DNA from 3 places in the Bradyrhizobium sp. SBR1B genome. Region 2 is predicted to be linked to each of the others. Evidence: predicted binding sites of a transcription regulator. Region 2 holds the regulator's gene; each other region holds the start of a gene.
What was found. The regulator PhoB, encoded in region 2, activates phosphate uptake and scavenging genes when phosphate is short. The targets are predictions, from matches to a motif close to TGTCATNNANCTGTCAT.
Positions count from the first base shown of each region.

Region 1: the regulator PhoB is predicted to act here: its motif matches at 1,942-1,958, upstream of ugpB (sn-glycerol-3-phosphate ABC transporter substrate-binding protein UgpB).
Region 3: the regulator PhoB is predicted to act here: its motif matches at 1,389-1,405, upstream of GGD61_RS27170 (RNA degradosome polyphosphate kinase).

Region 1 covers NZ_JACIHC010000007.1:45,742-49,014, reverse strand. Annotated here, with positions in the region: gene ugpA (sn-glycerol-3-phosphate ABC transporter permease UgpA) at 1-522, opposite strand, end outside; gene ugpB (sn-glycerol-3-phosphate ABC transporter substrate-binding protein UgpB) at 573-1,889, opposite strand; gene GGD61_RS19450 (CaiB/BaiF CoA-transferase family protein) at 2,232-3,273, opposite strand, start outside.
Region 2 covers NZ_JACIHC010000005.1:260,067-263,339, forward strand. Annotated here, with positions in the region: gene GGD61_RS15955 (aspartate aminotransferase family protein) at 1-313, opposite strand, end outside; gene GGD61_RS15960 (GcrA family cell cycle regulator) at 770-1,282, shown strand; gene phoB (phosphate regulon transcriptional regulator PhoB) at 1,512-2,219, opposite strand; gene phoU (phosphate signaling complex protein PhoU) at 2,243-2,959, opposite strand; gene pstB (phosphate ABC transporter ATP-binding protein PstB) at 2,971-3,273, opposite strand, start outside.
Region 3 covers NZ_JACIHC010000013.1:25,576-28,848, forward strand. Annotated here, with positions in the region: gene GGD61_RS27160 (CDP-alcohol phosphatidyltransferase family protein) at 7-549, shown strand; gene GGD61_RS27165 (DnaA ATPase domain-containing protein) at 642-1,319, shown strand; gene GGD61_RS27170 (RNA degradosome polyphosphate kinase) at 1,479-3,273, shown strand, end outside.

The DNA.
Region 1 (3,273 bases), on a different contig from region 2:
CAGGAAATTGTAGGAGATCTGCTTCCAGGCGGCGGCGAGAATGATCAGCGCTGCCGCCTGGTCACCGTCGAGCAGCGGATTCCAGTCGATCCCGAGCGCGCGCAGGTAGCGCGCGATAACGCCCAGCGAGGGATGCAGCATGAAGATCCAGAGCACGCCGACGACCGGTGGCGCCACCGCATAGGGCCAGATCAAGAGGGTGCGGTAGAGCATCGAGCCGCGCAGGGGCTTGTCCGCCATGACGGCGAGCAGCAGCGCAAAGGACAACGACGAGACCGCGATGGCGAACGAGAAGAAGAAGGTGCGGAGGATCGCCTCGAAATAGGCGGGCTCCCTGAACAGATCGAGATAGTTCTCGAACCAGACGAAGCTCGTCGACAGGCCGAAGGCGTCCTGGAGCAGGAAGGACTGGATCACCGCCTGCAGGGCCGGCCAGTAGAAGAATAGCAGGACGATCGCGAGCTGCGGCGCAACCAGCACGTAAGGCAATAGCTTGGATTGGAAAATGGCTTGCTTTTGCATGGTGTCCGCCGAAAGCGGCAGGCCGGGGGACCGGCCTGCCGCTCATCGCCTCACTTGACGGCGGTCTTTTCGAACTGCCGCAGCATCGTGTTGCCGCGCTCGACCGCGGCATCCAGCGCCTGCTTGGCGGTCTTCTTGCCGGCCAGCGCCTGCTCGATCTCTTCCGACCAGACGTCACGCAGCTGGACCATGTTGCCGAGGCGCAGACCGCGCGAGTTCTCGGTCGGCTCCTTGTTGGTCAGCTCGAGCAGCGGGGTCTCGAGATAGGGCTGGTCCTTGTAGAAGCCCTCGGCCTTGGCCTTCTCATAGGCCGCCTTGGTGATCGGCAGATAGCCCGAGGCCTTGTGGATGTAGACCTGACGATCGGTGTCCGAGAGGAAGGTCAGGAATTTTGCGACGCCCTTGTATTCATCGGCCGGCTTGCCGCCCATGACCCAGAGCGAAGCGCCGCCGATGATCGAGTTCTGCGGCGCGCCCTTTGCCTCCGGATAATACGGCATCGGCACAGCGGTGAAGTTGAACTTGGCCTGGGCCTTGACGTTGCCGAAGAAGGCCGACGAGGTCAGGTAGATCGGGCATTCGCCCGAGGTGAAGCGGCCTTCGCCGGTGTTGGTGCGGCCGGCATAGTCGTAGACCTTGGTCTTCTGGAGCTCGACCAGGTTTTCGAGATGCTTGACCTGGAGCGGCCCGTTGAACTCGAGCTTGGTGTCGAAGCCGTCGAGGCCGTTGGCCTTGCTGGCGAGCGGCACGTTGTGCCAGGCGGAGAGCTGCTCGAGATTGACCCAGGTGACCCACGAGCCGGAGAAGCCGCAGGTGTCATGACCGGCAGCCTTCAGCTTCTTGGCGGCCTCGAACGTTTCGGGCCAGGTCTTCGGGATCGCGACATTGGCCTTCTTCAGCTCATCGAGATTGACCCACATCACGGTCGACGACGAATTGAAGGGGAACGACAGCATCTCGCCCTTCGAGGTCGAATAGTAGCCGGTGATGGCGGGCAGGTAGATCTTGGGATCGAACTTCTCGCCGGCCTCGGCCATCAGCTTGTAGACGGGCTTCACCGCGCCGGTCGCAGCCATCATGGTGGCGGTGCCGACCTCGAACACCTGCATGATGTGCGGCGCGTTGCCGGCACGGAATGCCGCGATGCCCGCGTTCATGGTGTCGGCGTAATTGCCCTTGTAGGTCGGAACGACCTTGAAGTCGCTCTGCGACGCGTTGAAGTCGTTGGCGAGCTTGACGATGACGTCGTTGTTGGCGCCGGTCATCGCGTGCCACCACTGGATTTCCGTCACGGCCAGCGCCGGCGAGGCCGTCATGCCAACCGTGAGTGCAAATGCGGCAGCCGCCCCAAAGTGTCGAAGAGCCATCAAGTAAACCTCCCTTGGCCGTCAAAAGAAGCGCTTGCGCTAGCAGCGCCATATGACGTTCACATGACTGTGTAAGCGGCCGAAACGAAAGCGGCAAGCGCTGGAAAAGGGAAGCCGGCAAATAGGCGAAGACGGCACGGGCGGCCGCATTGGTTCGCGGTGCACCTACGTGGGTCGCGCCGCAGTGCGGCATTGATGTGAGGCAGGCGATCAGGCTGCGGGCTCGAAAACCTCTCCCGCTTGCGGGAGAGGTCGCGCCGAAGGCGCGGGTGAGGGTTCTATCCTCTAGGGGATTGTCCCGTTGCGGAGGCACCCTCTCCCCACCGCAAGCGGGAGAGCCACCTAGCGCTTGCGCTCGGGACCGCAGACGGTGCCCTTCTCGACCATCGCGTCGATCTCGGCCTTGGAGTAGCCGAACTCGCCCAGCACCTCCTGGGAGTGCTGGCTGAATTTCGGCGGCAGCCGGCGCAGGCTCGGCTTGCTGCGGTCGAGCCGGATCGGCGAGGCCACGCCCTTGTACCAGTCCTTCTCGATAATATCGCCGCGCGCGATCGTGTGCGCATTCGTCAGCGCCTGGTCGATCTTCTGCACGGGCCCTGCGGGCAGGCCCGCGGCGAGCAGGCGATTGCACAGCGGCTCGGCCTCGTGCTGGCTGAACACGGCGGCAAGCTCTGCGCGCAGCGCCTCGCGGTTGGCGATGCGGTCCTTGTTGCGGGCAAAGCGCGAATCGGTGCCGAGCTCGGGCTTGCCGATCTCCTTGGCGAGCTTGCGGAAGGTGCCGTCATTGCCGACGCCGATAAAGATGTTGTCGGTCTTGGTCGGGAAGATCGCGTAAGGCACGAGGTTCGGATGCTCGTTGCCGGTGAGGCTCGGCGGCTTGCCATGCATGAAATAATTCGCGGTGTGCGGATGCATGATGGCAAGGCCGGTCTCGTACAGCGTCGTCTCCAGGAATTGGCCCTTGCCGGAACGCTGCCGCTCCGACAGCGCCATCAGGATGCCGATCGCGGCATAAAGTCCGGTGGTGATGTCGACCAAGGGCACGCCGATCCGCATCGGTCCGCTCTCGGGCGAGCCGGTCGCGGCGATCATGCCGGTCATGGCCTGGATGATGGCGTCATAGCCGGGATTGCCGCCGCGCGGGCCGTCGGCGCCGAAGCCGCAGATCCGGCAATGCACGAGGCGCGGAAATTTCTTGCTGAGCACGTCGTTGCCGATGCCCCATTTCTCCAGCGTGCCCGGCTTGAAATTCTCGATCAGGACGTCGGCCGTCTCCAGCATCTTGAGCAGCACGGCACGGCCGCCCTCGGAGGCGAGGTCGAGGCCGATCGAGCGCTTGTTGCGGTTGATGCCGACGAAGTAGGCCGCGTCCTCCTCGTGGAAG
Region 2 (3,273 bases):
CCAGCGCTTCGGCGCCCGAATTGCAGAAGAACACGAAGTCGGCAAAGCTTTCGTTGCAAAGCCGGCTCGCGAGCTTCTCGCCGTCCGGGCTCTGGAACAGGTTCGACATGTGCCAGAGCTTGGTCGCCTGCTCCTGCAGCGCCTTGATCAGATGCGGGTGGCAATGGCCGAGCGCATTCACTGCCACGCCCGAGGTGAAATCGAGATAGCGATCGCCATTGGTCGCGATCAGCCAGCAGCCTTCGCCGCGCTCGAAGCCGAGGTCGGCTCTGGCGAAAACGGGGAGCAAATGCGGCGCTGCGCTGTTAGTCATGATGTCACTTGAATGTTGCGGACGGTGTGACGCGTGCATTGCGCAACGCACCATCGACCGGCCCGGAAAACGAAACGTGCCGCCTTTTAAGGGCGGCACGCGGGACTATCTTATGCTTGGCAAGACGGGTGTCAATGCCGCCCGGAAAGCCTCAGGAAACGCTGAATCCGTAGTCTTGCGGTGCCGATTTTGCGGGTTTTCACCACGGAACATGTGGAAGCGAGTCGGCGGACTCTTGCGCGGGAGTCACGCCATATTGTAGCGTTTGGATTGTCAGATACGACATCTCGTGCAGCGGTTCTGATCCCAAGAGTCCTCTTGTACCGGCGTAAACGTTCGGGCGTCAGTCACGCGCCCGGCGAGCCTTAAGGGATTCTGACGGCACGGGTTTTTGAAGGCTTAGGCAATCGCTGCGAGGCCCCAGGATGGCTGGCGCGTAGCGAGGGAAAGGGTGCAATGACGGTTTTGACCTGGTCCGACGATCGCGTCGAGCAGCTGAAAAAGCTCTGGGAGGCCGGACTTTCGGCCAGCCAGATCGCAGCTGAGCTCGGCAATGTGACCCGCAATGCCGTGATCGGCAAAGTGCACAGGCTCGGTCTGTCCGGCCGCGCCAAGAGCCCTTCATCGGCAGCGCCCCGGCCGCGCAAGGCGCGTCCCGCGCAGCACATGATGCGGGTGACCCGCCCCATCGCGCGCGGCAACACCGCGCTGGCGCAGGCCTTCGAGGTCGAGGTGGAGGCTGAACCCGTCACCTATGACAACGTGGTGCCGATGGGCCAGCGGCTGTCGCTGCTCGAGCTCAACGAGGCGACCTGCCACTGGCCGGTCGGCGATCCCTCGAGCCCGGATTTCTTCTTCTGCGGCGGCAAGGCACTGTCCGGCCTGCCCTACTGCGCCCAGCACTCGCGCGTGGCGTATCAGCCAGCGGCGGATCGCCGGCGCGCCCCGGCGAAGCCGGGTCCGCGCTGAGCGGATCTAGCTGATCGCAAAGACGGCAGCCGTCACACGACGGCGCCTCAACCAACTCGGTGTCATTCCCCGCGAACGCGGGGATCCATAACCACAAGGCGCAGTTGTCGCGCGAGATGGTCACTCCGAGTCTTCGCCAAACCACTGCCTGTGGTTATGGGTCCCTGCTTTCGCAGGGACGACGCCGGAGAATGCGGCGGCAGCCCGCCAAAGCCAACGCCAGCAAACCTTACGTCTGCTCCGCCTTCGCGAAGCGGTCGTCGAGCGCGTAGCCGGCGCCGCGGACGGTACGGATCGGGTCCTGCTCGCGGCCGAGATTGAGCAGCTTGCGCAAGCGGCCGATATGGACGTCGACAGTGCGCTCATCGATGTAGATGTCGCGACCCCAGACGCTGTCGAGCAGCTGCTCGCGCGAGAACACGCGGCCGGGATGCTCCAGGAAGAACTCCAGCAGGCGATATTCGGTCGGGCCGAGATCGATCGGCCGGCCCGAGCGCGCCACGCGGCGCTTGTCGCGGTCGAGCTCGATGTCGCCATAGGCCAGCACTGTCGCGAGCCGCTCAGGACTGGCGCGCCGCAGCAGGCCCTTCACGCGCGCCAAAAGCTCCGGCACCGAGAACGGCTTGACGATGTAGTCGTCGGCGCCGGTCGCAAGCCCCCGCACCCGCTCGCTCTCCTCGCCGCGCGCGGTGAGCATGATGATCGGGAGCTGCTTGGTGTCGGGCCGGGTGCGCAGGCGGCGGCACAGCTCGATGCCCGACAGGCCCGGCAGCATCCAGTCGAGCACGATCAGGTCCGGGATGTGCTCCTTGAGGCGGGTGTCGGCGTCGTCGCCGCGCATGACCGTCTCGACGTCATAGCCGTCGCCTTCGAGGTTGTAGCGAAGCAGCTCGGTGAGAGCTTCCTCGTCCTCAACCACCATAATGCGTGCGCCCATCGGGTCGTCGCTCCTTCAAGTCTTCAGGTATTCGGGACCGTCGTGGCGAAGGTGGTCATGTCGCCCTTCGGCCGCTTGTCGGTGATCGCCTGGCCTTCGATCATGTAGAACACGGTCTCGGCGATGTTGGTGGCGTGGTCGCCGATCCGCTCGATGTTCTTGGCGCAGAACATCAGATGGATGCAGAACGAGATGTTGCGCGGATCCTCCATCATGTAGGTGAGGAGCTCGCGGAACAGCGAGGTGCAGATCGCGTCGACTTCCTCGTCGCCCTTCCACACCGCCATCGCCGCCGGCAGGTCATGCGCGGCATAGGCGTCCAGCACCGACTTGACCTGCTGCTGCACGAGGTCGGTCATGTGCTCCAGGCCGCGGAACAGCTTCAGCGGATGGAAGTCGGTCTCCAGCGCGGCGACGCGCTTGCCCATGTTCTTGGCGAGGTCGCCGATGCGCTCGAGGTCGGTCGCAACGCGCATGGCGCCGACGATCTCGCGCAGGTCCACCGCCATCGGCTGGCGGCGGGCGATGGTGAGCACCGCCCGTTCCTCGATGCGCTTCTGCAGCGCGTCGAGCTCGGCGTCGATGGTGACGACGCGCTGGCCGAGCGCGACGTCGCGGCGGATCAGCGCGTCGACGGAATCGACGATCATGCGCTCGGCGATGCCGCCCATCTCGGCGACCAGGCGGGTGAGCTCCTGGAGGTCGGTGTCGAAAGCCTTTGCGGTATGTTCAGTACCCATGTCGCGTCTCCTCAGCCGAACCGGCCGGTGATGTAATCCTGCGTGCGCCGGTCGCTCGGCGACGTGAAGATCTTGCTGGTGTCGTCGAACTCGATCAGCTCGCCGAGATACATGAAGGCGGTCTTGTCGGAGACGCGCGCCGCCTGCTGCATGTTGTGGGTGACGATCGCGATCGTGTAGTTCTCGGACAGTTCCTGGATCAGCTCCTCGACCTTGGCGGTCGAGATCGGGTCGAGCGCCGAGCAGGGCTCGTCGAACAAAATCACTTCAGGGCGCACCGCGACGGTGCGGGCGATGCACAGGCGCTGCTGCTG
Region 3 (3,273 bases), on a different contig from region 2:
GCTTTCGTGAGTATTCCGAACATCATTACCCTGGGCCGCATCATGCTGGTCCCGATCATCGTCTGGGCCATCGTGTCGAGCCAAATGGAGGTCGCGTTCGCCGTCTTCCTGATCGCCGGTATCAGCGACGCCGTGGACGGCTTCCTGGCCAAGCGCTTCAACATGACGAGCGAGCTCGGCGCCCTGCTCGACCCGCTCGCGGACAAGGCGCTGCTCGTCTCGATCTACATGGCGCTCGGCATCTGGGGCGCAATTCCGCGCTGGATCGTGATCCTGGTGGTCTCGCGCGACATCATGATCGTCGCCGCCGTGATCGTGTCCTGGCTGTTCGACCGGCCCGTCGAGATGAAGCCGTCGAAAGTGTCCAAGCTCAACACGGTGGCACAAGTGGCGTTCGCGGCGCTCGTGCTGGCGGCGCTTGCCTTCGGCTTCAAGCCGGCCCCTTATGATATCATCCTGATGGGCCTCGTCACGGTCTTCACGCTCTCCTCCGTGTCGCTCTATCTGGTCGAGTGGCTGCGGCACATGAGTACGATCGAGGCCAAATGAGAGGGGATGCGGCCCCGTAAAAGGCCAACTCCCGCTCGATACGTCCGACCTCTTCAAATGACGCCGGCGCGCCGGCATGGAGCAAAGCAAGCGTGCCAGGCCGCGTTCACCCCCGACAATTGGCGTTTTCGCTTCCGCATGCGGAGAGCCTCAGCCGGGACAATTTCCTTGAGGGACCGGCCAATGCAGCCGGTCTCGGCCTGATCGACAGCTGGCCGGAATGGCCGAACCGGATCATGTGGCTGGCCGGCCCGGAAGGAAGCGGCAAGAGCCATCTCGCCGCGATCTGGGCCGAGGAGGCCGGCGCCCGCTCCACCACGGCCAATGCGCTGACCGCTGCGGGCGTTCCGGGCACGCTCGCCACCGGTGCGCTGGTGGTCGAGGATCTCAAGGCCAGGGAATTTGACGAACGCGCCCTCTTCCACCTGATGAACCTCGCCCGCGAGGATGGCGCCTACGTTCTGTTCACCGGACGCGAGGTGCCGGCCTCGCTGGAGATCGAGCTTCGCGACCTGCGCTCGCGTCTGCGCGCCGTTCCGGTGGTCGCGTTGTTGCCGCCCGACGACCAGCTCTTCCGCGGCCTGATCGTCAAATTCTGCGCCGATCGCCAGCTCACCGTGGACGAGAGCGTGGTCGGCTACCTCGCCACCCGCCTGGAGCGGTCCTCGGCCGCCGCCCGCCAAGCCGTGGAATTGCTCGACAGCGAAGCCCTGCGACTTGGCCGCCCGGTCACCCGGGCGCTGGCCGCCGAGCTGCTGCGGGACGCTTGATCGGCCACGCGGCCGCGCCCAAGGCCTACGCGCGAGCCCGCTTGACGCGGGGAAGCCGCGGAACATCAATGTCATCGAAACGTCATCGCTCTAACACATGCTCCGGCCGGTTTTGCGCATAAGTCGCAAATTGGGGCGAACTGGATGGACCGACTTCTGATGGACTCTGCGCAAGCTGTTGAAACTAAAGAAAAAGCCCCAGAGACCGAGAGCCTGCCGGCGATCGCATCGAGTCCCGAGCGATTCATCAACCGCGAGCTTTCCTGGCTGCATTTCAACCGCCGCGTCCTGGAGGAATCGGTCAATCCCAGCCATCCCATGCTGGAGCGGGTGCGATTCCTGTCGATTTCCGCAAATAACCTCGACGAGTTCTTCATGGTTCGCGTCGCCGGAATCAAGGCGCAGGTGCGCGAGGGCATTGCCGAACGCAGCCCCGACGGCCTGACGCCATCCGAGCAGCTCGCCCTGATCAACCGCACCGTCTCCGAACTCGCCTCCGACCAGCAGGCCATCTGGCGCGATTTGCGCGGCACTCTGGCCGATGTCGGCATCGTCCTGGTCGACGGCAAGGACGTCACCAAGGCGGAACGGACCTGGATCGAGGACTATTTCCTCAGCAACGTGTTCCCGCTGCTGACGCCGCTGGCGATCGACCCGGCCCACCCCTTCCCGTTCATCCCGAGCCTCGGCTTCACCATTGCGCTCCAGCTCACGCGCGCCGCCGACGGCAAGCAGATGAACGCGCTGATCCGCATGCCCGGCAAGATCGACCGCTTCATCCGCCTGCCGGCCGACGGCAAGGTGGTCCGGCTGATCTCGCTGGAGCAGGCCACCGCCCTGTTCATCAACCGCCTGTTCCCCGGCTACAATCTGCACGGCCAGGGCGCCTTCCGCATCATCCGCGACTCCGAGCTCGAAATCGAGGAGGAGGCCGAAGACCTCGTCCGCCTGTTCGAGACCGCGCTGAAGCGCCGCCGCCGCGGGTCGGTGATCCGACTCGAGATCGATGCCAAGATGCCGGAGGAGCTGCGCAGCTTCGTGCAGCACGCGCTGTCGGCCGCCGACGACGAGGTGTTCCTGGTCGACGGCGTGCAGGCGATGAACGAGCTCTCGCAGCTCACGCGCCTCGATCGGCCCGACCTCGAATTCACCCCTTACGTGCCGCGTCATCCCGAGCGCGTGCGCGAGCATGGCGGCGACATCTTCGCCGCGATCCGGCAGAAGGACCTCGTCGTCCATCACCCCTACGAATCCTTCGACGTGGTGGTGCAGTTCCTGCAGCAGGCGACGCGCGACCCCGATGTCGTCGCGATCAAGCAGACGCTCTACCGCACCTCCAACAACTCGCCGATCGTGCGCGCGCTGGCGGAAGCCGCCGAGGCCGGCAAATCCGTCACCGCGCTGATCGAGCTGAAGGCGCGCTTCGACGAGGAAGCCAACATCCGCTGGGCACGCGATCTCGAACGCGCCGGCGTGCAGGTCGTCTACGGCTTCCTCGAACTGAAGACGCACGCAAAACTCTCGATGGTGGTGCGTCGCGAGGGCGGCAGCCTCACGACTTACGTCCATACCGGCACCGGCAATTATCATCCGGTCACCGCGCGCATCTACACCGACCTCTCCTACTTCACCTCCGATCCGACCATCGGCCGCGATGCCGCGCGCGTGTTCAATTTCATCACCGGCTACGCCGCGCCGAGCGATCTGGAAAAAATGGCGGTGTCACCGCTGACCTTGCGCAAGCGCATCATCGAGCACATCCAGGGCGAGACCGCGCACGCGCGCCACGGCCGCCACGGCGCGGTCTGGATGAAGATGAATGCGCTGGTCGACCCCGACATCATCGACGCGCTCTACGAGGCCTCCCAGGCCGGCGTGCAGGTCGAGCTCGTGGTGCGCGGTATCTGTTGCCTGCGCCCCGGCATTCCCGGCCTGTCCGAGAACATCCGCGTCA